DNA from 2 places in the Oxalobacter vibrioformis genome. Region 1 is predicted to be linked to the other one. Evidence: riboswitches for the same ligand, from Rfam matches in the RefSeq annotation. Region 1 holds a riboswitch; the other holds the start of a gene.
What was found. A riboswitch is a leader RNA that binds a small molecule or an ion and turns the genes downstream of it on or off. The one in region 1 is predicted to bind cobalamin.

Region 1 (14,691 bases):
CTCAGTAAATGCGGCTTACTGATCGCGCTGACTGGTGCGAGCCTTGTCTATTTTTTCGCAAAGTGCAGAAACGCCATCAATGAATCTGGGACCGGGCCTGTCCATCAGATCTGCATCGATTTCAAACACATTGTTTTTTCTGACCGCCTTGATAACCCCAAACCGGCGCCAGAAATTGATGCCATTTGCACTGCCGCCACTGCGTGAAATGAAAATGACATCCGGATTTTTTTCCAGTACGGACTCAATGCTGATACGAGGTGCAATGGTGTCCAGACCGGAAAAAATATTCTCCCCGCCACAAATCCGGATAGCCTCACTGATAATATGTTTTCCGGAGAGGGTATAAAGCGGCCTTTCCGAAATCTGGTAAAACACGGTTAATACAGGACGGTTTTCGTATTGTTTCTTCAGGCGTTCCAAGCGCATCTTCCATAGCGCTCCCTGTTTTTTTCCCTTTTCCGCCTGCCCGACCAGCGTACCGAATCGCTCCAGTGTTTTCGGTATGTCTTCCATGGTTTTCAGATCACTGTAAAAAACCGGAATCCCCATGCGCTTTAGTTGATCAATCTGGCGAACCGGATTACCCCCGCGCCAGGCGATGATCAGATCCGGTTTTAATGCCAGTACCCGCTCCATATCAATCCGCCGGTTATCTCCCACCAGCGGAAGTGATTGTGCTTCGGAAGGATAATTGCTGTAGCTGGTCACCCCCGCGATGTGTCCTGCACCGCCGGTCTCAAAAAGGAACTCCGTGATATGCGGCGCCGTGGAAATAATCCGCCCTGCGGGTTTTGGGAGGGTAACCGTGCGGCCATCATCATCCACCACACTGACCGCACCAGCCGATGTCACAACGAAACAAAGCAACAGCAGTATTTTCTTCATGGTGCTTTTCCGTATCAGGCAGGTATGTAAACTGCACGTCCCTCATGCTGCAGCATGGTAATGGGATATCCGAGGCAACGGGTCAGCAGATCGGTATTCATTATTTCAGATACCGGACCGGCAAGCCATGCCCCCCCTCTTCTATCAACAACACATGCGTTGCCACATCGTGTATGAGATTGAGATCATGCACAACCATTACCACGCTTTTTTCCTGTTCACGGCACAGCCTGCCAACAAGCTGCATCAGGCCGGCCTGGTGGGCAAGGTCCAGAGATGCCGCCGGCTCATCCAGCAACATAAGCGGCGTATCCTGCGCCAGTACAGCCGCCAGCGCCACCCGCTGGCGTTCGCCCCCTGAAAGCGACCGTACATCCCGGTCTTTCAGTGACAGGATGTCCATCTGCTCCATGGCGAAAAGGGCAGCCACCCAATCCGCATCCGTTTCCCAGTAATGCCTTGCATGGTAGGGATGCCGTCCGGCAAGCACGATCTGCATGACAGGGTATGCAAACGCATCGTGATAGGCCTGGGGGAGATAAGCCCGCTGCTGCGCAAGTGCAGGCATGCCCCATGAAAAAAGCGGTTTTTCATCCAGACAGACCGCTCCTGAATCCGGCTGACGCAATCCGGCAAGGGTCCTCATCAGCGTCGTCTTGCCTGCGCCATTTTTACCGAATACCACCCAGCATTCGCCAGGCAGGATCTCGCAATTCAAGTGTGTTAACAGCTGCTTTTTTTCTGTTGCCAGGCTCAGATTCCGGATACGCAGCATATCAATTACCTCGGAAGCGATACAGTTGAAAGAGAAAAACCGGCACACCAATCAGGGCGGTCACCGCACCGACCGGCAGCTGCTGGGGCGCCATCAGGATACGTGCCAGCGTATCCGCCAGTACGAGAAAACTGCCGCCAACCAGTGTCGCAGTTGGCAACAGCAGACGATGATCGGAGCCCAGTGCCATACGGCACAGATGCGGCACGATCAAACCGACAAAACCAATACTGCCGGCATTGCTTACTGCACAGGCTGTCAGTAATGCACTGCCGATAAAAAGCGACTTCCTGACCCATGCGACATTGACGCCCAACGCCGCCGCGTCTTCCGCATACAATGCCAGCAGATTGACAGAGCGGGCCATTTTGAGAATAATTGCCAGCACCACAAGAAGGACAACAACGGATAACCCGTTCATGCTCGCACCTTCCAGATCGCCCACCAGCCAGAAAACCATGCCTCTCAGGCTGCCATCGGGCGCAATGGAAAGCAGCAGGGTAACCAACGCACCGCAACCAAATGCCAGAATAACCCCCGTCAGCAAAAGACGGGTTCCCCCATCCGAACCAGCATACTGACCCAATTCCTTTCTGGCCAGCCAGTATAAAAATACTGCAACAGCGACAGCACCGGTGAAGGCAGCGGCATCCATCATCCATGCCGCCCCGCCCAGAAACAGCATCAGGAGTGCCCCGACTGAAGCACCGCCAGACACGCCAAGCACATAGGGATCAGCCAGTGGATTACGAAGCAGCGCCTGCATCATCACACCCGCAAGAGCCAGGGAGCCGCCTGTCAGAAAAGCGGCGAGTACGCGATGCAAGCGTAAGGAGAGAAGGATTGCCGTCAGTGAAACCGACTCACCCTGTATCATTTCAAAAAAAGCAGAAGGCAAAATGTGCCAGTTCACACTTTCAGAACCAGCCAAACAGGCCCCCAGAAGGCATAAAATGGAAAGTCCGGCCAGCACGACCAGCATGCCGAGCGGCCGTCTTTTCCATTGTATATTGCCAGTCTGAATACCGGTCTGGTTCAGCACATTATTGCCTCAAGGATTAGCGCTACATTTTCCAGTTTACACCCGCGAAAAACCCGCGATCGGGCATGTCATAACCATACGCAGTCTGGTAGTCCCGGTCAAAAAGATTCTCAATGCGGGCAAATACCGAGACTTCCTTATTTATCTGATAACGGGCATTCAAATTAAAGATAGCATAAGACGGTAACCGTTTATCACCGATATCCGGGCGGTGCTCTTCATAATGCACATCACCGCCCAAATACCATGCTCCTAACGTTTTGGATACATCAAGTGATGCCAGTTTTTTTGCGCGGCGATTCAGCTGCTTGTCCGTATCCCGGTTTTTTGGATCCTGAATCGTCAGATTGCCCCGGATATCAATCCCTGCCAACTGGGTTGTGCCGTTTAATTCGAAGCCTTTGTTTTTCGTTCGCCCCACGTTGAAATATTGTCCACTCCACCCTCCTGTACTGACCCAATCAATCATGTCACGGGTATGTGTATCAAAAAAGGTAGCGCGCACCAGCGTCTTGCCGCTGGCATACTGTATACCCGCTTCATAAGAACGGGACCTCTCAGCTTCCAGATCCTTGCTTCCCGAATAAGGGTCATAGACCTGGTAAAGTGTCGGCGCCAAGAAAGCCGTGGATACGCTTGCTACCAGTTTCCAGGAAGATGTCAGATCATAGCCATATCCCAGGTATCCGGTCACATCCGAACCAGACTCCTCTACATGGTCATATCTGGCATTCAGCTGCAGGTGGTGGTTGCCCATGTCGCCATTTACCCCCGCATACACACTGTGATTGGTTCGTGAAAAGGTTTTGGGTGCACCTGTCTGTGCCTTTTCTCTGGCAATGTCGGTTCCGACTGTTGCCACCCAGTCAGATGAGAGGGCAATCTGGTTATTCCATTGCGCCATGGAAGCCTGGCTTTTGAATTTACCGGTGTAATCGCCACTTGCCCCATTTTTGGAATATATCCAGCGCTCGATTTCAGTCTGTGAAAGCGTAACGGTTGAATCCCAGTTGGAAGTAAAGCGGTTTTTACTGAATGCGGCAGCGGTCCATTCCTTGGAGGTGCCGTGGTCCCACTGGTCTCGTTTGGTCGAACTTCCATCGTATTGATACTTGGCATCATAAGCGTACAGTCTCGCGCCAAACTCATTTCCCGGCCCCCATTCGCGGGAAATACCGGCATTGACACTGATGTTCCGGGTACCGTCATCATCCGGGTTGGCATTAGGGTACTGGTGTGTATTCATGCTTGAATACCCTTCTGTTTTGTAGCGCGTCACCCCCAGGTTATAGCGTATTTCTTCCTGTTTTCCGAAAATGCCCGCACTCAGTCTTGTGGTGCTGTCAGTACCTGCTTCTGCTGTCAGACTGACGCTTGGCGGCCCTTCACCCCGTTTGGTAAAAATCTGAATCACGCCACCGATAGCCCCGGAGCCATAGACTGCTGAGACATTGCCTCTCACAACCTCAATCCGTTCAATCTGATCAGGCAAAAGATGCTCCAGAGCGACAGGGGAACCGGTCGAACTGGTATCCCGAATCGGCACCCCATCAATGAGGATCAACACCTGATTTGAATTGGCACCTCGCATGAAAACGGATGACGTTGTGCCATAGCCACCATTTCTGGCAATACTGACGCCTGCTTCCTGCCGCAACAGTGTCAGGACATCAGGCGCCCTTTTTTTTCTCAATCATCTCCGATGTAATGACACTCGTGGAAGGAATCGCATCTTTCTGCGATTGCTCGATACGCGATGCCGTAACAACAACTGGTATGGGGTCTTCGTTTGTATCAGATTGTGCCCATGCAGGCGCTGCCAGACAGGCTGCAAGGACGGAAACAAGAAGAACCGGCTTTGACACCGGCAGGGGATTGCTTAAGGATGAAAAAAACATGACTGTTCCATGAAAATGCCAGGCTCGCGTCCCCGCAAGCCCCATTAAATAAAAGTGTGAAACAGCATGGGTACAACAATGCATTGCCAACACCAGGCAAAAACAATTGCGAAAACCACCCGTTTTCAGCACTTATCCTGTGTCTGGCCGGTATCCGGGCTGCAAGTCTTCGTATTACACATACGAAATCCGCCTCGCCTTCCCATGCGAAACCGCATAGTGACGTAATGAGACAGATTGTCGGGAGACACTTGCTTACCGTTGCGGGGGCAGCACACGTTGGCCGGTACAAACCGGCTTCGTGTTTCCCGTTTAACCGCGAAAAGGAATATTTTCACGAGCACCAGAGCAACAAGATTGTAGCGATGAGGACGGTATAAGGCAAATGCTGCCACCTTTCCGCAACGGAAAGGAAATATGACGTCAGGGTGCGCCCGGGAGTAAAATAAGCTTTTTCTGATAGTCAGCTGTATGCGTTTTACCAATCTGAAAAGCAATTTCCGCAAACCCCAAACCAGCCATGTCCTACGCTGGATGCTGGGATTGCATAACGAAAAGCGTCCGAAGGCTTCCGCCACCGGTGTCTCTGTTCCTTTTGTTCATAATGATGGCAAACAGCTCGGAAAAGGCGACAAGGATACGCTGACCTGGATCGGGCAGGCGTCTTTTCTTGTCCAGCTTGCCGGAATAAATGTGCTGATTGATCCTGTCATGTCGATGAATATCGGCTGGATCAGGAGAAACAGCCCGCCAGGTATCGCCTGGCCAGCCATGCCCAAAATTGATCTGGTACTGATCACACATAATCATCGCGACCATATGGATGTGCCCACACTGAAAAAGCTGGGGCCAGACCCTGTCTATCTGGTACCGCAAGGGCTCGGGCAGTGGTTTTTGAAAAACGGTTTTACACGCGTGATTGAAATGGGATGGTGGCAACAGGAGGAAGTAGCCGGACTACACATCACTTTCGTCCCCGCGGAACACTGGAGTCGCCGCGGTATTAATGATGTCAACACCAGCTGGTGGGGTGGTTTTGTCATTGAAAAGGATGGGATGCGTCTTTACCATTCCGGCGACACTGGCTGGTTTGACGGATTTACCGACATCGGCCGGCGTTTTGGTGAAATTCATGCCGCCATGCTGCCAATTGGCGCTTATGCACCCCGCTGGTTCATGAAACCACAGCATATCAACCCGGATGAAGCGGTTGATGCCATGACAGCACTTGGCGCAAAACGGCTGATCCCCATGCACTGGGGCACCTTCAAGCTGTCGGATGAACCGCTGGATGAACCTCCTCGTCTGCTTCACGACGCATGGGAACGCGTCAGCCTTCCTGATCGCTCACTGGAAGTTGCCGCACTGGGGCAAATCCTGATGCTGGATCAGTTCATCTGAAGAACGGCTGAGAAATCAGGGCGCTAACAGCATCTGGTTCAGGTGCTTCCAGCCGCTTTCATCTGACATGAAGTCATGACCGTCTTCGTTGACGATTTCAATGGTGCAGGACAATTCCTCTGACGAAAGCGGCTCAAACTGCGCCTGTTTTTTTGCCAGTACATCAGGGCCGGCTTCAGAAGGATCATTTCGCTGCATCTGTCTTGTCGTTACCCGCCTCAAGAGTGTTTCAGGGCTGGCAGTAATCATGGCTATCACAAAGGGTACCGATCTGTCGGCAGCCAGGTGCCTGAAGCGCTCCCGTTCTGCTTTCTTGAGGAAGGCCGCATCCACAATCACCCTAAATCCCGCATCCAGCAGTGTATCCGCCAGCTTTTCCAGCAGTCCGTAGGTTATTTCTGATGCGGTTTCACTGTAGATATTTATTTTCCCCCCGGCGCTGCTTTGCAGCGATCTGAAACCATAATGCCGTTTGCGTTCGATATCCGACCGTATCCGGATGGCCTGAATTGTGCCGAGGGCGGCCCGTGAAAATACGCTCTTGCCGGCACCGGGCAAACCGCAGGTAATCAGCAGACCGGCATTTCTGTCTTCAAGCATCTCCCGTGCCAATGCCATGTAACGACGGCTTTCTTTCAGGCTGGCCGCTTGTTGTGCGTCATCCGTTAGCTGGCGGTAGCGTATGGCAGCAACTTTTGCACGCACCAGTGCATGTGAAGCGCCAAAAACATCTACAAGGGCGGCTCCCTCATAGTCCCCGGTCTCTTCCAGGTAGCGGTTTAAAAGCTGCCACGCATAATCAGCCCGGCCAAAATAATGCAGGTCAGTAAAAGCAAAAGCCAGATCGCATATCACATCCACACAACGGAAATCCGGCGAAAATTCGATACTGTCGAAAAGAATAGCCTCATCATCAATGAAGACGATATTTCCCATATGCAGGTCACCGTGGCATTCGCGAACAAATCCATCCCGGTGACGTTTTTCAATGGTTTCTTTTCTTTCCTCCAACACCGCGAAATGAAGTGCCTCAAGCGCATCCAGTTTTTCCCGTTCCGGCATCAGGTCCGAACCGGAAAAAATCGTGCCCAGTTCGCTGTAATTATTTTCGAGTCCATGAAGGAGAAAATCATAAGTACCATAAGCCATCCCGGCAACCCCTCCGGTAATGGAAGGCAGGCTCTCATGGAAATACGCAATTTTCTCTGCCAGGCTATCAATATGAAGCGCCTGTAATCTCCCGTCTTCGAGCATGTGCGCCATTTCATTTTCTCGGGAAAAGCGCTTCATTTCCACAGCATATTCAAAAACAGGCTCGGCATTGATATGGGGGGCAGAAAGACTTCCGCCAAGAGACACAACCCGCTGGTAAATATCGGGCGCCGTTCGCTTGTTCAACCGGATTTCCTCTTCGCAATAGAAACGCCTGGAAGCCAGGTCGGAAAAATCCAGGAAATCAAGTTTGAGGGCCTTTTTTACTTTGTAGGCATTTTCTTTGGTCAGCAAAACCCATGACACATGGGTTTCAATCAACTCAGGATAAGGCAATGGCTGGATGCCACGAAACGTCTCCTTCCAGGCATGAATCAGTTCTTCCTGGTATTTGAGGTTTTCCGTCATGCTAAAAGGCATCATATCGTTCATCCCGGGGACTGGTCTGCTGGCGGCCTGTTTGCCGTTTGATCATCGTTTTTATCTTATCAAAACACATCACCTCAATAAAGAATACGCCGCTGAAAAACAGATCAGGCCAATTGAGCGAACCATACGAAAAAAGGGATACTGTCTTTACACAGCATCCCTTTTCTTTTGTCACGCCTGCCCACGTTCACGACACGAAAAAGACGAAGCAGCACTTTCAGAAATAACGGAGTTATGCGCTTTCCCGCGATTTGCCTGAGCGGCTGTTTTCACCGCCCTTGCGCCCAATCGCCGCCATATGGGCACGATTTCTGCTCACAGCAGCACCGCCTTTACGGCCGGCAATACGCGCTGCTTCAGATGTGAATACATGAGCCTTTCCCTGGGCATGTGCTGCACGGCCACCCATGCTGGAAATTTCCCTTTGTCTTTCCTTGGACATAGCGGCAAAACCGCGTTTTGCCGGTGTTTTGTGAGCACTTGCCTGACTCCTTGATTCTGAACGCATAGTAATCCCCTTTACACGTAATATATCTCCCCGGATATTGATTTTTCCGGATGAGATGCTATCAGAAAAAAAACTTTATATAAAACCACGACAGATTGGAGAGAAAGGCATATTAAAAGTTCCCGAAAATAAAAATACCCACAATAAAAAACAACGATTCAGCAATACCTCTTTATTCTTTATAAATTTACCCGAATTAATATTTTATTTAACGCACATTGTTTTAAATCAACTCTAAAAATTAATGATTTTAATCAAATAAATCATCATGTTAAAAAACATCATTCAAAATTTCTCATTATTTGTTTTCATGATTTTTGATAAATTTGATTTATTTCAAAATCATCACCCGCTCAAAACAGCATATTGGTAAATGTAAGAATTTTCCTATAGACATTCCCATGATTTCCTACAAACACATTAAGCAATCGCTGATATTAAGCAGTTTTTAATATTGACATAATTCAAACCATCCTGAATGGAGAAGTATTTAAACAAGATGGTTTTTGAAATTCATTTATTCAATAAAACGGGAGGGTGTGAAATTATGTTTCCAACAAAATCAAATGAAACAATTTCTGATGCATTGAAGTCCGTATCTCTGGAAGCCGGCAGGCAGAAAAACGGAAAACTGTGGTCCAACCTGAAGGAAGTCTGTGACCTGCTGCGTATCCCGGTCTCCCCCAATTCATCCATTGCAAGCGAAGAAACACTTTTCCAGCATGTCCAGTTCAAGACAGGACAACGGATCCATATGATTGGACAGCCCTTTGAAATGCTCTATGTCGTCAATTCAGGCTTTCTGAAAACGGTACTGATTGATGAGCTGGGCAATGAACAAATCCTCAGCTTTCCGATGAAATCCGACCTGTTGGGCGTGGATGGCATTAATTCCAGGTTTTATACGTCAGAAGCAGTGGCCCTTTCAGCCTGTGATCTCATCCTGATCCCCTTTAAAAAGCTGACCACCCTGGGAAGAACCTATCCCGAACTGGAAAATGCGATGTACAGTGTCATGAGCAGGGAGCTGGTTCGTGAACAGGCCATGATTTCCATGCTGGGGTCACTCAGTGCGGAAGGACGTGTTGCCCGTTTCCTGGTATCTCTTTCTGATCGCTTTGCCCAGATGGGATATTCCCACCGTATTTTCAATCTGCGCATGACCCGGCACGAGATTGGCAGCTATATTGGACTGACGCTGGAAACCGTCAGCCGGACACTTTCCGCGCTGCATGAAATCGGCTGGATCAGTGTTGATCAGAAAACCATCGAGATCAAGGATATTCAGGCCTTGCGTAATTTGAGAAGGCTACCCAATGCCAAGACACGCGCAAAAGACAAGGCAAAAGCGGCAAAAACAGACAAAGCCATCATGCCAGCTGTTAATCTGAACCAGCGTACCGGCACAGAATACTACGAAAGCGTGCTGCGCCCGACAGCATAAGCCGCTGGAATCATTCATCAAAAAAGGGAGACTGATGTCTCCCATTTTTCGATGCAACACCACCATTTGGGGCACAACGGCTTTGCAGCAGGCAATTTAAGGCGTCCTGTCCTGCCCCTGATAGTCCGACTGGCTTTACTCCATCTTTTTCAGGCGCTCTTTTGCTTCGGCGGCTGATTCGGAGTCAGGATATTTTTCAACAATCGTATTCAATGTTTTTTTGGCTGCCCAGAGATCTTTCAACCCCAGATGACTGCTTGCCATACTCAGCATGGCTTCCGGGGTTTTCTCGCTCTCCGGGTAACGTTTGACGAGTACCGCATGTGCTGACAATGCACTCTTGTAATCCTGTAAGAGATAGCAGGAATTGCCAAGCCCGTATTGTGCCAGTACTGCCAGCCCTGATTTCGGGTACTTGCGCAAAAAGGCGTTATATCCCGAAGCCGCTTCCTTGTAATTCCCTGCCTGAAAGGCCACTTCAGCCTTGTCAAAGAGCTGTTTTTCCTCCGGCTGTATGACAGAACGCTTTCCATCCACCGTCACGTGCTGCGGCTCAAATTTACCCAGCCGGTTATCCAGATCAACATAAAAGTCTTTCTGTTTCTGCAGCAGATTTTGAAGCTCATTGGTCAGTACCTCAACCTTGCCACGCAATCTGGCCACCTCCTCTTTCAATGCCTCGTTTTGCGTGGAAAGTTCGAGTAAGGCAGACTTGTCTGCCTTGTCATTGACTTTCGCACGCAGATCAAGGATGGAGCGCCGTGCATCGGTATCTTCAAACAGGGCCGCCTTCGCCTGCCATGGCAGCAGACAGGCAATAATCAGCGATAAAAGAAAATAAGGTGTCTTTTTCATGGCTTACTGGTAAACAATATCGGCACGACGGTTTTCAGCCCAGGATGCTTCATCGCTACCCTGTGCCCTTGGCTTTTCCTTGCCGAACGATACAGCTTCCATCTGGCTGTCACTCACGCCCAGAAGTGACATGGATTTGCGCACGGCTTCTGCACGCTTTTGCCCTAATGCCAGATTGTATTCACGGCCACCGCGTTCATCGGTATTGCCCTGGATGAGAATACGGCGGTTCTTGTTTTTGTTCAGGTAACGCGCATGAGCCTGTACCAAAGACTGATACTCATCCTGAACGACGTAGCTGTTAAATTCAAAATAAATGCTGCGCTTGGCCAGTTCTCCTTTCGGGTCATTCAACGGATCCGTCGAACCGGTACTCACCGTGGAAACCGTTCTGGAGTCAGTCTCAGGCCGCACATCCTCATCCAGTTTGACGGATGACTCACAGGCAGCCAGAAAAACAGCTGCCGAGAGGATAATGAGTAATTTTTTCAGCTTGTCCATGTTTTTTCCTTTTTAACAATTATTTCATAAACGGTCCCCATGAAGGCTCACGGATATCGCCTGCCTGCACTGAGATATTCTGTTTGATAAGCCCATCCACCGAGACAACAGAAAGCGTGCCTCTACGACCTTTTTCCGTTGCATACATAATGTACTTGCCGTTCGGAGAGAAGCTCGGGGATTCATCTTTTGATGTATCGGACAGACGTTGTTCCTGACTGTTCGTGAGATCAAGCAAATAAAGCTGGAATTGTCCACCACGTCTTGATATATATGCCAGATGCCTGCCATCAGGTGATACGCGTGGACTGATGCTGTAACCACCGGAGAAAGTCACGCGCTGGGCATTATCTCCGCTGATTGAACTGCGGTATATCTGGGGAGAGCCGCTTCTGTCACTGGTAAAGTATACCGACTGTCCATCCGGTGAAAATTGGGGTTCTGTATTGATACTGTTGGTTTTGGTCAATCGGCGCAATCCCGTTCCATCGGCATTGACAATGTATACCTGGGTGAGCCCGTCACGGGAAAGCGCAACGGCCAGCTTCGAGCCATCCGGGGACCAGGAGGGCGCGGAATTACTGCCCTTGTGGTTGGCCACCACCGTGCGTTGCCGGGTAACCAGGTTCTGCACATAGACCACCGGTTTTTTCGCTTCAAATGAAACATAGGCGACTTTCGTTCCATCAGGTGACCAGGAAGGTGAAATGATCGGTTCATTGGAGCGCAGCGCTATCTGCCGGTTTTCACCGTCCGCATCGGCAATTTCAAGCCGGTATTCCCGTCCTGCCTTGGTGATGTAGGCAATACGGGTAGAGAAAATACCCTTGAGACCCGTCAGCTTTTCATAAATGTCGTCAGCAATCTTGTGTGCCGATAACCGCAGCGCCTTGTCAGATGAGCCGAGCGACAAGGTTGAAATGGATTGTTTTTTAGCAATGTCATGCAGGCTGTACCGGATTTCATAGCGCCCGGTTGCCGTACTTTTCACACTGCCTGTTGCCAGGGCTTCAGCCCCTTTTGAACGCCAGTCAGCATAATTAATCGTTGCATCTTCAGCCAGTGTGTCTGTCGTATCAATTATTTTGAACATCCCGCTACGCGCCAGATCGGCCTTGATGATGGCTGAAAGCTTTTGTTTGGTGGATGTCTCTCCGGAAAACGCCGCAATGGCGACAGGAATCTGGCGGGCACCCACGCCTGAAATCTCAATTCGGATGCTGTCCTGTGCCGATGCCTGGGAAAACATCAGCAACAACAAGCTCAACAGAAAAACGGGATGCAAAAAATGGTTTCTTTTTCTCAGCATTACCTAGCCTTTTGGTTTGTGCGAGATTTCAAATCTCGATGGCACCCTGCCTGCATTATTCTGCGGGTAGGGTGCGGATTTTTCAATCGCCCGAAGTACGGCCTCGTCAAAACCGGGCACACCAGATGATTTCCGTATCCTGATACTCTTTATTGAGCCATCAGGCAGCAATTCCACATCATACTCAACCGGGGGATTGCCGCTCAAGGTGTCAGGAACATTAAAGATCGTGTTCAACTTAATTTTAGCACTGACTTTCTGGGTATAACCGCTGTCAGCACGAATACTGCCAGTGGAATAAGCCGACGTACCGCTTCCCCCTGTCCCGCTTTTCGCCGCAAGACGCTTGGCTTCCTCCGCCATGATAGCGTCCGCTTTTTTCTGGTCAGCCTGCCTGAGCTGTTTTTTCTTCGATTCCTCAGCTTCTTTTTTCTTCGTTTCCTCTTTTTTCTTTGTCTCTTCTTCCTTGCGCTTTTCTTCTTCTTTCTTTTTTTCTTCCTTGCGTTTCTTTTCTTCTTTCAGGGCAATATCCGGCTTGGCATCGGTTTTCGCTTCTAGCGGTGGCGGCGCCTTGACCTGCGGCTCAGGCATTTCAGCCGCCTCTTTAACGACCGGCTCGGGTATTTGCGCTCTTGGCGCGGCTTCGCTTACCTTGATATCCCATACCTCAGCCTCGACGGACCCGCCTTCTTCGCTTTGCCAGCTTACCCCAATCCATAAAAAGGCAAAAAGCGCCATATGGACGAACAGCGCCAGAATCAAGGACTGTTTTGTCTTTGATTCTTTCGGGATGGCGTGTAATCCTGAAGCCTCCATAAATCCTGCACCGCACCCTAACGGGTTGCCAGCCCCACCCTGCTTATGCCCATTTTCTTGGCATCCGAGATAGTTTTGACCACTTCTTCGTAACGAATATCCTTGTCGCCGGAGATCAGGACAGGATAGTCGGGATTGGCCGCATGCAGGGTGCGCAGCTTCTGCATCAGGACATCATGGTCTGATACGGATTCAATTTTTCCGCCGTCTTTGCCATCCTGTCTTACGCCGATTTCCGCCTGTGCATCAGGGCGCAACGAAATATGGATATAGCTGGTTGGCGGTAATGCGGTCTTTTCAGCTGATGGCAGGTTGATCGCACCAGGAATGGTCATGGGCGACACCACCATGAAAATAACCAGGAGCACCAGCATGACATCAATGTATGGCACCACATTGATTTCGGATTTAAGCTTGCTTTTACGGCCACCCCGCAGGGAGCCCTGTCCGGAAATCTGATATGACATAGCGTTTTCCTATTTCGACTGTCGTTGAAGAATATTGGAGAATTCTTCAATAAAACTCTCAAAGCGGATGGCAAGGCGATCCACTTCGTGCGAATAACGGTTGTAAGCGAGAACGGCCGGAATGGCGGCAAAAAGGCCAATTGCTGTGGCAATGAGCGCTTCTGCAATACCGGGCGCAACAGCGGCAAGGGTTGCCTGCTGGACATTGGCCAGTCCGCGAAACGCATTCATGATGCCCCAGACCGTGCCAAATAGCCCCACATAAGGGGAAACCGATCCCACGGATGCCAGGAAAGACAGATGGGAATCCAGGTTATCCATTTCACGCTGGTAAGCTGCCCGCATGGCACGGCGCGCACCATCCAGCAGTGCAACCATGTCGGTTCCTGACATGGTTGTTGCCGATTTACCCTTCATGTACTCACTCATACCGGCATGAAATATCCGTTCCAGCGCACCGGTGCGATTATTACTGCTGGCACGGTCATAAAGGCTTTTGAGATTGCCGCCGGACCAGAACGCACTTTCAAAAGCCGCTGTCTGGACATGCGCATCCCTGATGGCAAACATTTTCCGGAAAATGTACATCCAGCTCATGACGGAAACGATCAGTAACAACGCCATCACCAGCTGAACCAGCAGGGATGCGTTAAGGATCAGGGAAACAAAGGAAAGATCTTGGGAGACACTCATGAGGATAATATGAAAACAGTTAGAAATTTATTAAAAAAACCATCTTGTTAATTTTGCATTTTTTCCAGAATACCGGATGGTATCGCAACCGGCCGCATCTGTGGTAACGAAACTGAAACAATCTGTATCAGGCCGCTGGCCAAAAGGGTGTCACCGCACCAGGCTTTCTGTGAAAAATGAACGGATGCTTTTCCCATCCGTTCAACCTCAACGGTGATTCGCAGCGCATCATCCAGCCGGGCGGATTTGATATAGTCAACCGACAGGCGGCCGACAACAAAAATCTGCGAATACTCATCCATCAGCATCTGTTGCGATACCCCAAGGCTTCGCAGCCATTCTGTTCGGGCACGTTCGAAAAACTTCAGGTAATTGGCATAAAAGACGACCCCGCCCATATCCGTATCTTCGATATAAACCCGAAGCGGCCATTCAAAAACAGAAGCGGTTTTT
Region 2 (14,691 bases), 1.2 Mb from region 1:
CAAGCATCAGAAAAAGCACTGCAATAAATCCGCTGATAAGACGCACACCAATTTTCATTCTTCTGCCTTTTCAAAAATAAATGTTCTGCAAAAAAGGAATAGCAAAACCGGAACGAAGAGGGATACCCGGTTACCAGAAACGAAAAAGACAACACCAAAAAAGCGGGGTTGCCACAACCAGGTCGGTCAGGGGTGTACAGGGAAAGCCGCCGCCGTTACTCAATCAATGCCGTGCTTTTAGCCACCTTTCCATCAAAAAGATGCCTCAAGGAAACCCATTAAGCTACATTTAACAATAATTTGAAAAAAAAGGAAACTATTTTCCCGGATATTTCTGTATTTTTGTTGTGTTCCGGAAAACAGGGTGATATTCAGCGCGTGGCTTCGGTGAGAGCCTGCTGGCGGGCTGCACGTTTTTGCTTCTTGTGTTCGTACATATTGAAATCCGCTTCCTCGATCAGTTCGGTAAACGTCGTGCTGTTGCCTTGCGGATAATAGGCAAAACCATAACTGATACTCATCCGGTAGGATTTTGCGTTCGCTTTCCGGATCGCTTCCAGGCGGTCCTTCACCGCATCAATCTGGCTTTCAAAGCCGTTGATATCCTCGCCTTCGGCCAGGACAATCATTTCATCCCCGCCATAGCGGATGCTCTTGTAGCGTTTTCCGACGACATCATGCACGGCCTGTGCCACGGACTGGATGTAAAAGTCTCCTTCCTGGTGGCCATACTCGTCATTGACCATCTTGAGATTATCGATATCAATAAAACAGATGCCGATCGACACCTGTCGGGTGGCATCCTGCTCGAAAAGATAATTCAGAAGCTCCATGCCGGCGCGCCGGTTCAGCATGTTGGTCATCCCATCAAAGGTAGCCATCTGCTTGACCGTCGTGATGTCCGACAGCCCGATCAGGTATAGCTCCCTGTCACCGGACTGAACCGTCTTGGCGGAAAGCATGACAACCCTATCCGGGCAAATCCCCACTTCCAGATTGGAAAACTCCTTCTCGCCGCGTATCCGTTCCAGCAGACGCACCGGGAGATCCGGATCATCCACGCCAGGCATAATATCGGCAAAAGACGTCGCCTCAGACAGCTCGATCCCCAGCCACTCGCGGATCAGCTGGATGGCCATCGCATTGTATTTCACCGCCTTTAAGCTTTCCCCGTCAAAAAGGATCGTAATCGACGGCGAGGTTTCAAAGAGCTGGTTCAGGTACTTCTCATTTTTCCGGATATTTTCAAAGCCTTCCCGGATTTCCTTCTGGGCGGGCTTAAACACGATTCGCCACTCGAAAATCAGCACCACCAGCGCGACGAAAAGAATGGACAACTCCAGTATCTGGAGCATGAGCAGCTTGAAATTGGATTCCTCGTCATACTGGAAGACTATCCGGTTCATGTAATCCAGAAAATGAATTTCATTGGCGCGAATCGTTCTCACATATGGCAGCAATGCCTCTGACCCCGCCCGCTCCCGGGAAAGGGCAATGATCATTTCTGCGGAATGGATCATGGCCTCATAATGCGGCTCCATCTTTCCATAAAGCGCATTCACCGCCGCACTGTTATCTCCCGGCAGCTTCAGTTCCCTGCTGCCATAATGCAACGCCTTATGGGTCTTTTCCCATATTTCCTTGGCACTTTCCAGCTCAGCAGCATACACCATGCGCTCCGCCCCGGTTTGCGCCTTCACCACGCCAAACGCTGATTTGGTGATCTTCTGGCTCAGCATCCGCTGCCGGCCGGACAGATTCACCACGCGTGCGTCGCTCTTCATATTCATGATGGTGAGTTGGATGATCACCTGGCTGACGAAAAGCAGCGACGCGGTTACCAGCAGCGCTGCCGCATATCGCTTGTTGATGTATTTGAAACCTTCCTCGGTTTCAGGCTTGGGATCCTTGAGCACCTCCTCCTCACTGCTCATGCTGTTGCCGTTGGATTAACAATAGCGTTTATATACTTATGGTGATAATTTAACCACAATTATTTCCACAAAGAAATATTTTCTATCCTGAAAACCCTGATTTTTTATACAGAATGGCAATATATTTATTTCCGGCCTGTATTTTACCTGCCGACAGCGGGCGAAAAACGGAAAGCCCCCTTTGGAACAGGGTTTTTCTCGCATCATCCTATTGATAAGCTTGTCCATGGAAAATGACCGGGACAGCACATGCCGCAATGGATAAAAACGGGAGTAGCACTGGCAGCAGAAAAAACCGCGTTGCGTTACCGGTTGATGCCGTGGATGAAGATAGGCTTTTCTCTCTCTTCCTCGCGCCGGTACTGCGTCAGGATCGAATCCAGCGAAACCGCGTCCAGTTCCTGCTGTATCCGGTTTGAGACACTGCCCCACACCGAACGGGTATCACACACGAGCTGGCGCGGACAGTCATTGGATTTGTTGCCAAAGCATACGGCAAATTCGACCCCGTCATCAAAAAGCGTCACCATCCGCCCCAGGCTGATCCGGGAAAGCGGCATCGCCAGGTGGATACCGCCTTTTGCCCCTATGGTACTTGCTGTAATGTCATGCTGGCGCAGGACAGTATGGATATTTTCCACCGTACGCTGGGCAATACCGGCTTTCTCGGACAACGCAGGAATAGGCAATGGCCCCTCGGCCAGGGCCAGCTCAAAAATCACTCGGATCGCATACCGTGTATTGGCAGAAAGTCGCATCGTCATCCGGAAAAAACAGGCCCGGGGATTCGGGCGTAACTTTCATTTTAAGGCAATATACCGGTCCTCACAGGAAAAATCATGAAACGCTATTTCAGAAAAATGCGGGGCACCCCGGGAAAATACACCCGCAAGCCGCTTTCCGACATCTTCTGGGCCTGGCTTGGCGCCTTTGCCGGCATTTACGCCATCTGGCAACTCAACCATCTCATGGGCATCCAGAAAAACGACAATCTTTTCCTGATCGGCTCTTTCGGCGCCACCGCCGTTTTGCTTTATGCCGCACCCGAAGCGCCCCTCTCCCAGCCGCGCAACCTTATCGGTGGGCACGTTATTTCTGCGTTCACAGGAGTTGCCGCCATTATGCTCTTCCCCGAAAACCAGCCCCTGGCGGCAGCACTGGCTGTCTCGGTTGCCATTGCCCTCATGATGGCAACGCACACTACCCACCCCCCGGGCGGCGCCACCGCCTTAATCGCCGTTATCGGCGGTCCGTCCATCCGCGAACTGGGCTTTGGCTATGCCCTTTCCCCTGTCCTTGTGGGGGTACTGATCATGCTGGCCATTGCCCTCTTGGTCAACAACCTCTCATCAGCCGAAAACCGCCATTACCCGCGGCACTGGCTGTAGGCTCAGCCCTTCGCCGGATTGTGCCTCACAGAGTCAAACAATGATATAGTAACCCTCTGCCGGAAAGAAGCTTCATCGTTTCCGGCAAGGCAAGCGATCGGGAAACGGAAACCGGTGCAAATCCGGTACAGACGCGCTGCCGTAAGCGGGGTAATCCGTCCGGTATTCACTGGCAGGGGCCTGTTGACACAAGGATGCCATTTGTGAAAAACCAATGTGTTGCAAAGGGCAAGGCGCAGCGGGAAAGACGAGCGCAGGCGTAGTCGACCTACGTCAAGCTTGGATTTCTCGCTGCAACACCGCCATTGGTGACACAGTGGTTTTGCAGCTGGTTTCTTTGTGCCAACAGGTCCCATAGTCGGGAAGGATGCCGGACAGTTGTTGCAGTACCCGTAAGTCGGAAGACGTCCCGAACGTGAATTGTTGAAACCGCGCGAACCGGAAATCGGCATGCCACCATCCACGCCCTTATGAGAGGCGGGATGGCTGCACGTTTACGCCTTTGGGCGCAGGCAGTTTTCCTCTGGCAGCTTTGCCATGGGAGGGTTTTACCGGAATTATTCCGCTGAAAACCGGGCTTGCTTGCCACCTCAGGGCGGCCATTTGCGCGTGTGTTGATCACTGTAACAACTGGAGATAACATGCGTACACACACCCTGGGTTTTCCCCGGATCGGTGAAAACCGTGAACAGAAAACCCTCATTGAAAATTACTGGAAATCCACCCTTACCCTGCCGGAACTGGTTGATGGAGGGAAAAAACAGCGCCTGAGAAACTGGGCCATCCAGAAAGAAGCCGGCATCCAGATCCTGCCTGTTGGCGATTTTTCCAGCTATGACCACATCCTCGACATGGCACTCATGCTGGGCGTTGTTCCGCCGCGCTTTGCAGGCGATGCGCCCGGCGTCAACCGCATGTTCAGGATGGCACGCGGCGAAGACGGGGCAAACGCCGTCACCCCTCTCGAGATGACCAAGTGGTTCGATACCAACTATCACTACCTCGTCCCCGAACTGGAAGCCCCCACCGTCTTCAAACCGGATGTTTCGCCACTCCTGGCCCAGATCGATGAAGCCATTGCTGCGGGTTATACCCCCAAAGCCGTCATCCCGGGCCCGCTCTCTTTCCTGTGGCTGTCCAAGACCACGGACGGCAGCGACAAGTGGCAATTCCTCCATGCCCTGACCGAAGCCTATATCAGCATCCTGGCCGAACTCAGCACCCGCTGCTCGTACATCCAGATCGATGAGCCCATCTTCGCCCTTGATCTGCCCGAGGACATCCGGGCCAGCTTCCCCGACGTCTATTCCAGGCTGCGCAGTGCAACGAAAGCCGTTCTCATTCTTGCCAGCTATTTCGCCGGATTTGATGACAACCTGGTCACGGCGATTACCCTGCCGGTTGACGTGCTCCACCTGGATCTGGCACGCGCGCCGCAGGACCTTGACCGCGCACTCAAACTCATTGCTGACGGCAAGGCCACCAAAGACATTTCGCTGTCGCTGGGCCTCGTCAACGGGCGCAACGTCTGGAAGGTCAATGCAGAACACGCCATTGCCGAAGCGAAAAAAGCCGTTGCCGCCCTGGGCAGGAACCGGGTCTGGATTGGCAGCTCCTGCTCACTTTTACACAGCCCGGTTGACCTTGATGCCGAGAAAAACCTCCCGGCAGAGGTAAAAGAATGGCTGGCTTTCGCCAAACAGAAATGTGCGGAAATCCGTCTCATTGCCGAAACCGTGGATGACTCCCCCTCGGAATGGGCTGTTACCGAACTGGAAAAAAACCGCCAGGCACAGATTTCCCGTGAAAAAAGCCCGCTGTTGCACGACCCCGCTGTCGAAAAACGCGTCGCGGCTGTCGATCAGGCCATGCTGCACCGGTCCAAAGCCTATTCTGATCGGATCGAGAGCCAGCGCGTATCCATCGGGCTGGATATCCTGCCCACCACCACCATCGGTTCCTTCCCGCAAACCCCGGCGATTCGCGGCGCCCGCAGCCAGTTCAAAAACGGCAAGATCAGCGAAAGCGACTATCAGGCAGCCATGAAACAAGCGATTGAAGAAACCATCCGCGAACAGGAAAAGCTTGGCCTGGACGTGCTGGTTCACGGAGAAGCCGAACGCAATGACATGGTGGAATATTTCGGCGAGCAACTGGCCGGCTTTGCCTTTACCGCCAACGGCTGGGTACAAAGCTACGGCACCCGCTGCGTGAAGCCGCCCATTCTTTATGGCGATGTGTCCCGTCCGCGTCCAATGACCGTGGAATGGATCACCTACGCCCAGTCACTCACCGACAAGCCCGTCAAGGGAATGCTCACCGGCCCGGTCACCATTGCCTGCTGGAGCTTCGTGCGCGACGATATCCCCCAGGAAACCGTCTTGAAACAGCTGGCGCTTGCTGTGCGTGATGAAGTCGTCGATCTGGAAAAAGCAGGCATCAAGGTCATCCAGGTGGACGAACCGGCGCTTCGCGAAGGCCTGCCGCTTCGCAAGGCCCACCAGGATGAATACCTGCGCTATGCCGTCGAGGCATTCCGGCTGGCAACCAGCGGGGTGCAGGACCAGACCCAGATCCACACGCACATGTGCTACTGCGACTACCACCAGATCATCGACCCTATCGCCGATATGGACGCCGATGTCATCAGCCTGGAAGCCAGCAGAAGCGGCATGGAACTCCTGGACGTCTTTGCCGACAATGCCTATCCCAATGAGGCAGGCCCTGGCGTCTACGACATCCACAGCCCGCGCGTGCCATCAGCAGAAGAAATCGAAAGCCTGCTGAAAAAAGCCGTGGAAACCATGCCTGTTGAGCGGATATGGGTCAACCCGGATTGCGGACTCAAGACCCGCAACTGGGAAGAAACCCGCGCGTCACTTGCCAACATGGTCAAGGCCGCCGAAAAAGTGCGCCAGATCTGCAAGACAGGCGGCGCATAACATCGCAGCACCCGAAAAAACGGCAGCCCGTCACAGGCTGCCGTTTTTTTAATCGGGCGGCGGCTATCGATCGATTCCATCAGTTGATAAACTGATACGCCTTTTACTGATGACGTGCCGGAAAACTTTTACCCGGAAAAAACCTCTTCAAAAACAGCGTTTGCCCCTACCTTCTACACCCGCATGAACAAAGGCTTTCCGACGCGCCATGATAAACATTGGACAAATGTTCTTAAGGGGTTGGCTGCAGACGTATAGTGGTATAGCAACGCATTCACGACGAAACCATATCGCGCAAAGCGCAATACCCAATACGATACAATCGAGAGGAGATACCATGAAACAAAATCTTTTGGGCAGTCCGGATTACAACATCTGGGAGGATGAGACTCCGGCGGCCAGAGCATTACGGGAAAACCTTCCCTGGCATTTATCCACTGAAGAAAAGGCAAGACAACCCGTACCCCCCCCTTCCCCTGCCCGAGATACCCGCTGCCCCGTCACTCCCGGGTACCGATAGCACCATAAACGACATTAGCAACATGGTCGAAGACGCGGCACAAAACAGCTTTTATCAGCGTCAGGAAAAAAAGCGCATAGACGATTTCTTCAACAACCGCGCCACACCTTCTGTAACACGTGACCCGTCAGGAACACCCGATCTCCCAGGCTGGCAAAAAAACGTGCGACAACAGATGGGGAAAACAGAAGCCCCCCTGAAACAACATCAACCCCTTACGGCCAATCCGGCAGCCAACACCCCTGCCAGCACTTACCCGTACAATGACATGGGAAAGCTCGTTAAACCCTTAAGTGACAGGACTATCGACAATCTGGTTGAGCCCGCCGTGAAGACCATCAAAACAGCCGTCACAAACAAGGTACCCGTTTCCGCTGCAGAAGATGATCTGGTGAATCTCACAGGCGCTTTCAAAAACAGCGTCATCGAAGCCGCAAAAAACAAAAAGCCATTCATTGCCACGCCTGAAGCCGATCTCGTCAACACCACCGGCGTCATCAGGGACGGCATCACCGACTACCTCGACAACACCTACACCACCGGCAATCATGAGAAAGCGGTGGATGCCGTAAACAACGGAGAAGCACATGGACATCCAGAAGACTTTGAAAACCCCGACCCGGATACCCTAAACGGCCTCGAGAAAACATGGAGAGGTCTCAAACTCTCAGCAGCAGAAAACAAATACCTCCTCGACAAGGTCATTGATCCCGAAGGTAAATACCTTGACCACAAGGCAGAAAAAGCATGGATGAACCAGGAAAGAAAAGACATCGCTGCCATCAAAACCACCGATATCCCGGCACTCGGCGACATAGACTGGAAAAACCGCCCTGATCTGGGTATCAAAACCGCTGGTAAATGGCTCAGGGAATCATTTGCGGGAGAGCACCTACCTGGCCTTGCCATCGAATTGGCCAAAAACCCGGCTGGCCCTGTCGGCAACATCGCCATGGGCATCATGAGTGGCATCGCCTCCTTTAATGCCCGTTCCGATGAACTGATGCAAGCCCTCATACAGGGCGGTGGCGCTGGCGGCGCCGTCGAAAGCTGGAATTTTCTCATTGGCGAAGTCGCCAACACACTGCCAGCCTACCAGCGCGCAGGCCTCATCATGATGAATAACAATTTCAGCAATGAGTGGAAGGAGCGGATGTTCAAGGGGATGATGGAGGACTATGAGCAGAAGGATAATAATTCTATTAGGGATGTTTCAAAAGCTCATGAAAGTAAGAGTGAAAATCCCTCTATCAAATTACGTGAAGTAAAAGGCACAAATCACTGGGCAGAAAACGAGGAGGGGATTCTTATTGAAGTGGATCCTGATGAATATCACGAATACATGAAGGGATTAGAACTTGACCCTATCAACATAATTGATCCTGATAGCCGGCGACAAAAACCATAATGTCTGTTCCCCTCTTTTTTAATTCGGGATAAGCTTTGGCTTATGCCGAATTAAAAAGGGATATAAATGAAAAACCTCTTTAAGACATTGTTGCTCGTCATAAGCGGCTTTACCGCCACCCTCTCTATTGCCAATGATCTGCAAACCGCAGATATTCTCTATGAAAAAGAAAAAATCAGGGAAGCACTCGAAATCTATCTGAAGCCTGGAAACCGCGACAAAACACCTGTGCAGTTCCGTATATGGAACATTTATCTCAGCTCACCCGATTCAGAAAGATCGGTTGAATGGTTCAGTCAATCCGCAAAAGAAGGAAATGTATATGCCCAGTACCATCTCGGACTGATTTATACAAACGGCATCGGGGTAAAACAAGACTATAACAAGGCTTTGGCGCTATTCACCCAAACAGCAGAACGTGGTTATCCACCGGCACTAAATTCGATGGGCATTCTGTATGAAGAAGGATCAGGAGTAAAACAAAGCGACTATGAAGCTGCTCAGTGGTACTTGAAAGCCGCAAAAAAAAATCATGCCCGTTCCCAGTGTAACCTGGCAGGAATACTCACCTATAGTAAAACCATTGACAGGAATTACCGCAATGCCTATCTTCTCTTGCAAACATGTCTTCGACTCAAGCCAAATAACGAATGTTGCCTGAATCGCATGGCCGAACTCTACTCCAACGGGTGGGGTGTCAAAATGGATAACAAAAAAGCCATCGAGCTGCGCGAAAAAGCTGCAACAGTTGGCAGCGAGGTAGCCATGTATAACCTCGGGATTTATTACGATTACGGCATCGGCATCAAAAAAGACCCCCAGACCGCAATGGACTGGTACCTGAAAGCTGCTGCCAAAGATAATGCCAAGGCCATGCATCGGCTCTATGAAATTTACGAATACGGCAAACTGGGGCAAACCGTGGACAAGGCAACAGCAGCCGAATGGAAAGTGAAGGCAGAAAAAGCCATGAAGGAACAGGGACTTTCCCGCAATGAGTTGATGGACAGCTTCCGCCTGCTGATGGAAACTGATGAAAACTAAGACATGAAAAACCGGTTCAAGATCATTTTTATGACAGTGGGCTACCCGCCAAAACCGGCCCGAGCCGCCGCATAAAAACGACCCATCGCTTCCAGCACCTCATCAACGGTATGGTCTGCTGTCTGCATGGGAAATGAAAAGAGAGGATGGCCAAGCGCCATATTTGCCCTGACCGCCTTTTCCTTCCAGGCGGGCAATGTCGCCAAAAAAGCATCCACATCGTTTACGTCAACAGAAATGAAGCGTTGTCCTATCATGGCGGTGACACCAAATCCTGCTACAGACTGCCAGGGAATAAGCCCTGTGCTGAGCGCACCGCTGAAATCCCCGCTGATACCGGATGCGTTGATGACCATGAGCACCCTGGGATGCGCCAGCTGTACCAAGAGCAACACCAGGCAAAGTGAGAAAAATACCCCGCCGGCTATACCGATAATCCGGATAATTCCGGAGGTTTTTCCTGGCTGGAGCACACAGAATACAGAAGCCGCCACCAGAATAATGGCATACACAACCAGCTTGATCTGCTTCGATGATTTCTGCCTGACAACCAGTTCGTCCATGCCAATCCCCTCAGGCTCAGGAAGAAAAACGGCTATTCCTCCTCTGGCGCCTTCAACACGGCAAGACGCTGTTTTGCCAGCAAGTGGCCTTCCTCAGCCGCATTTTCATAGCACTGCATGGCGTAGCTCGGTCTTTTTTTCATCCCGCTACCGCGTTCTGCCATCAGCCCCATCATGTAATAAGCCTCGGCCCGCACGTTCGGGTCCTTGCCCATGAGTTTGCCAACCCCTCTCGGGTATTCGTATCCCGGCAGGTAAGCCTCACCAAAAAGATCAGGCCCGAAATTAAACATCCCCGGAGAACGCTTGTAAGTCGCCCTGTCAAAATAGCCGAGCGCCTTTTTATCATCCTGGGGGACTCCCTTGCCTTCGTAATACATCATCCCAAGCTGGAATGCCGCATGGTTGTCCCTGTTGTCAGCAGCCTCTTCAAGATGCGCCAGCGCCTTTTCCTTATCCGCCCTGACCCCTTTTCCCTCAAGATAAAACATCCCGAGACGGTAGTCTCCCCCGATATCCGAGCGGCCCGTATCCGTCTTGCGGTAGTATTCAGCCGCTTTGGCATAATCGCGCCGGCTGCCTGAGCCCTCGTCATACAGCGCGCCCAGCAGCAGGTAACCTTCACTTTTGTCGGATGCAATCAGTTTCCTGGCCCACTTTTCTGTCCTGCCAGATCGCATTTTGTCCCCATGCCTTCCACGTACAGGACATAGGCCATATAACAGGCGGTTTCTTCTCCCTGTGATGCCGCCTTTTCATACCAGTAAAGCGCCTTTTTGTAATCGGGTTTGCCCTCAATGCCTGCCGCATAGACAAAGCCCAGCAGGAACTGATCTTCAGGATTGCCGGACTCCGCTTTCCTGATCATTTCCGGCAGGTCCTTGCGCATTTCGGACAATTCCTCAGCATTTCTTTCACTGGCCGACGAAGCGGATACCGGCATGGCACAGAAAAATGACAGCAACAGCACCGCTATTCCTGCCGCCATCGCAATAATCCCTTTCTTTTCTCCCGCTTTGACACGCATTGTATTTCCCTCTGCCCTCATCCGTTATCCTGTTGAAAAATCGAGATTAACCTTTTCCAGCAGTTCCCGCAATGCCGCGCGTGACGCCGCATCCAGCTTTTCAAACGCCCGGTTCATGAAGCCGTAGTTGCCCGGTAAAAGCGAAAACAGCAGTTCCCTGCCCTTTTCCGTTATCCGCACGATCGTCGCACGGCGGTCGGTCTCATGCGGCATACGTGACACAATCCCGTCCTTTTCCATATACCCGATCAGCCGCAGGGTATTTTTCATCGCAATCCCCATCTCCCGCGTCAGATCGGCCGGTGTCATTTCGCCATTGCCGCTGCGTTCAAGCAGAATCAGCAACTGGAAGCGGGCCTGCGACAGCCCGAATTTCGCCAGGTGCCGGTCCTGCTGGCGCAACAGTTCACTGGCTGTTTTGGCCAGCAGCAGGTAGGTCACCACCGTATCCGGCTCCATCTCGGGAACCCGTGACGCCAGGCGCGCCATCATCTCTACCGTGGGCAGATTATCAAGAAAGAACATATTTGATTGACTCCATTGGTTACCATGGTTATTATATGTGCTTACCATGGTAACAATCAAGGCAAATAGCATTTGCAAAACAAAATGAAGGATCGGCACACCCTGGCTTTCCCGCTGTCATGGCGGATAATACGCAGCCCGCAGGTGTGAATCATTTCCGGAAAAATCAATCATGTGGATAGTCAGATACGCACTCAGAAGGCCATACTCCGTTGCGGCAATGGCGCTGATCATCCTCATTGCCGGCATCATCAGCTACCTGCGCCTGCCCGTTGACGTGCTTCCCAATGTCGACATCCCCTCTGTCAAGATCGTCTGGAACTACAAGGGCTTGAACGCCAACGAGATGGCCGCCAAGATCACCTCCTGGAGCGAGATCGCCGTTATCAACAACGTCGACAATGTCCAGGAAGTCACCTCCCAGACCCTAAGCGGCATTTCCGTTATCCGGGTGGCCTTCCAGCCCGATGTCGATATTCCCAAGTCGCTCGCGCAGATCACGGCAATCACCCAGACCATCATGAAGCGCATGCCGCGCGGGATCACGCCACCCAATATTTTGCAGTACAACCAGTCGCGCACCCCCATCATGCAGCTGGTGCTTTCCTCAAACACCCTGCCCGACTCCAGGCTTGCCGATTTCGCCCGCATGCAGCTTCGCAGCATGGTGCAAAGCATCCCCGGCGTGCTGCTGACGCTTCCCTATGGCGCGGTCAACCGCCAGATCATGGTCGATCTGAAGCCCGATGCCGCCCATGTGCACGGCATCACTGCCGCTGAAGTCACCGAAGCTGTCGACAACCAGAACACCACCCTGCCCTCAGGGTCACTCCGCGAAAATGAAAAAGACCTCCAGATCACCTTGAATACCAGCCCCGATTCCGTCGAGGCTTTCGGGATGATGCCGGTACGCGCAAAAGACGGGCGCACCGTCCTCTTGCGGGATGTGGCCGATGTGCGTGACGGTGTACCCATGAAGACCAACGTGGCACGCGTCAATGGTGAAAACGCGGTCATCGTCTCGCTGATCCGCATCGGCAATGCCTCCACCATCAGCATCATCAAACAATTGCAGGAACGCCTGCCGGAAATCCGGCAGGCAGCCCCCGAAGGCATGACCATCACCCCCATCTTTGACCAGTCTGTTTTCGTCAGCGGCGCCATGACCCACATTGAAAGCGAGATTTTCATCGTCGCCTCACTCGTCGCCCTTGTCGTCATGTTTTTCCTCGGCTCCTGGCGCGCCACCCTGATCGTCCTCACCTCGATCCCGCTGTCGCTTTTGGCCGCGCTCGTCATGCTCCGCATCACCGGCCACACCCTGAACCTCATCAGCCTGGGCGGGCTGGCACTGGCCATTGGTATCCTCGTTGACAATGCGCTTGTCGAAATCGAAAACATCACCCGCAATATCGGGCTGGGACTGGAACCGCGCGAAGCCGCGCTGGAAAGCGCGCGCCAGGTCGCCTTCCCCGAACTCATTTCCACACTTTCCACCTGCCTCGTCTTTTCACCCATCTTCCTGTTGAGTGGCGTGGCCGGCTTTATCTTCCGCCCGATGGCCATCGTCGTCATTGCCTCGCTGGCCATGTCGTACCTGCTTTCGCGCACTGTCGTGCCGGTACTGGCCATGCTGCTCATGAAACCGGCCAGCAGTGAAAAAACCGCACACGGGCGCCTGGCACGCATCCACCACCACATCGAACACGGGCTGGATGGTATTCAGGCCCTTGTCGGCAGGCTGCTTGGCGTTATCCAGCGCGCATGGTTCATCGCTGTTATCGGCATGCTCATCGTCATCGCCGGGGGCGCCTTTACCCTCATGACACTCGGGCGCGATTTCTTTCCCAAAACCGATGCCGGGCTCATGCGCTTTTACATCCGCGTGGCACCCGGCACCCGCATTGAAAACACCAGCGACATTTATGCCAGTATCCAGGGCGACATCCGCAACATCATTCCCGAAAACGAGATTGACACTATCGTCGAAAACATCGGCGTGCCTGAAGCCGCCAATCTCGGCTGGGTCGACAGCTATGCCGTAGGCAGCTACGATGGCGAACTCCAGATACAGCTAGCAAAAAACCATCACCCCAGCGCCGGGTATGAAAAGGCCATCCGCGCCATGCTCCAGGAAAAATACCCTGATGTTGTCATGTTTTCACAGCCAGCCGACACCACCAACCTCACGCTCGCCGGGGCAACGCCCACCGCGCTGGATATCCGCATTGCCGGGCGCGATACCGCGGGCAACCGCATCCTGGCTGCCGAACTCGTCGACAAACTGAAAGATGTCAAAGGCGCCGTGGATATCGGCATCCAGCAGGTATTCAACCAGCCCGAATACTATGTCGCCATCGACCGCGCCCGCGCCATCCAGCTCGGGGTCAACATGAGCGAAGCCCAGTCTGTCCTCCTGGCTGCGCTGGGTTCAGCCGGCTCAGTCAACGAAAACTTCTGGGTCGACCCCGTCAGCGGCTTTTCCTACACCGTGCAGGTACAGGCCCCCGTGCAGCGCATGGACACCATCGATATCCTGACCAATCTCAGGGTACCGGCCCAGCGTGCTGAAACCGGCACCGTGCCGCTGGCATCCATCGCCTCGGTTACCCCGCGCCTTGTCTCCGCCTCTGTCGGGCGTGTGACCCTCATGCCCATGATCAATGTGCTCGTCAACACGGAAGACACCGATATCGGCACTGTCTACAAAGCAGTTGAAAAAGGCATTGCCGAACTCAAGCCGCGCTTGAAGCCCGGCAACAGCATGCGTATCCTCGGACAGGCCGACTCCATGATGCACGCCTACGGCGATCTTTTCTTCGGCTTTGCCCTGGCACTTTTCTTCATCTACATCATCATGCTCTTTAATTTCGCCTCGTGGGTCCTGCCCGTCATTGCCCTGGCAGGCGCGCCCATCGCGCTTTCCGGCGCGGCCTTTGCCCTGGCGCTTACCGGCACCACCCTTTCCGTTCCGGCACTCATGGGCTTTATCATGGTCATGGGCGTCTCCACCGCCAACAGCGTACTGGTTACCACCTTTGCCCGCGATCAGTGGCTCGCCGGCATGGATGCCATCGAAGCGGCAAGAAGCGCAGCAACCACCCGATTACGCCCGGTGCTCATGACAGCCATCACCATGATCGTCGGCGTCGTTCCCATGGCGCTGGCTGCCGGACAGGGGGGTGAGCAAAACGCACCGCTGGCCCGCGCCGTGATCGGCGGCCTGCTGTTGGGCACCTGTGCATCGCTTATACTGGTACCCACCCTCTTTGGCATCGTCATGCGCCACGTACGCCGCCCGGCCCCTGACAACAGACTGGAGACACCCCAACATGAGTAA

Region 2: it holds a riboswitch for cobalamin, as region 1 does, so the genes downstream of both, metE (5-methyltetrahydropteroyltriglutamate--homocysteine S-methyltransferase) here and NB640_RS03430 (hypothetical protein) in region 1, are expected to answer to the same signal.

What each region holds. Positions count from the first base shown of each region.
Region 1 covers NZ_CP098242.1:684,395-699,085, forward strand. Annotated here, with positions in the region: gene NB640_RS03410 (cobalamin-binding protein) at 16-888, opposite strand; gene NB640_RS03415 (ABC transporter ATP-binding protein) at 989-1,663, opposite strand; gene NB640_RS03420 (FecCD family ABC transporter permease) at 1,665-2,645, opposite strand; gene NB640_RS03425 (TonB-dependent receptor domain-containing protein) at 2,728-4,398, opposite strand; gene NB640_RS03430 (hypothetical protein) at 4,376-4,603, opposite strand; cobalamin riboswitch at 4,732-4,966, opposite strand; gene NB640_RS03435 (MBL fold metallo-hydrolase) at 5,075-6,004, shown strand; gene NB640_RS03440 (bifunctional aminoglycoside phosphotransferase/ATP-binding protein) at 6,020-7,639, opposite strand; gene NB640_RS03445 (KGG domain-containing protein) at 7,878-8,153, opposite strand; gene NB640_RS03450 (Crp/Fnr family transcriptional regulator) at 8,701-9,597, shown strand; gene ybgF (tol-pal system protein YbgF) at 9,733-10,452, opposite strand; gene pal (peptidoglycan-associated lipoprotein Pal) at 10,456-10,953, opposite strand; gene tolB (Tol-Pal system beta propeller repeat protein TolB) at 10,973-12,262, opposite strand; gene NB640_RS03470 (energy transducer TonB) at 12,266-13,078, opposite strand; gene NB640_RS03475 (ExbD/TolR family protein) at 13,096-13,545, opposite strand; gene tolQ (protein TolQ) at 13,555-14,238, opposite strand; gene ybgC (tol-pal system-associated acyl-CoA thioesterase) at 14,286-14,691, opposite strand, start outside.
Region 2 covers NZ_CP098242.1:2,098,140-2,112,830, reverse strand. Annotated here, with positions in the region: gene NB640_RS10340 (methyl-accepting chemotaxis protein) at 1-58, opposite strand, end outside; gene NB640_RS10335 (diguanylate cyclase) at 372-1,934, opposite strand; gene NB640_RS10330 (RrF2 family transcriptional regulator) at 2,240-2,692, opposite strand; gene NB640_RS10325 (HPP family protein) at 2,774-3,322, shown strand; cobalamin riboswitch at 3,388-3,750, shown strand; gene metE (5-methyltetrahydropteroyltriglutamate--homocysteine S-methyltransferase) at 3,964-6,264, shown strand; gene NB640_RS10315 (hypothetical protein) at 6,602-6,784, shown strand; gene NB640_RS10310 (hypothetical protein) at 6,948-8,192, shown strand; gene NB640_RS10305 (tetratricopeptide repeat protein) at 8,259-9,236, shown strand; gene NB640_RS10300 (STM3941 family protein) at 9,278-9,799, opposite strand; gene NB640_RS10295 (tetratricopeptide repeat protein) at 9,832-10,479, opposite strand; gene NB640_RS10290 (tetratricopeptide repeat protein) at 10,440-10,826, opposite strand; gene NB640_RS10285 (MarR family winged helix-turn-helix transcriptional regulator) at 10,851-11,351, opposite strand; gene NB640_RS10280 (efflux RND transporter permease subunit) at 11,524-14,691, shown strand; gene NB640_RS10275 (efflux RND transporter periplasmic adaptor subunit) at 14,684-14,691, shown strand, end outside.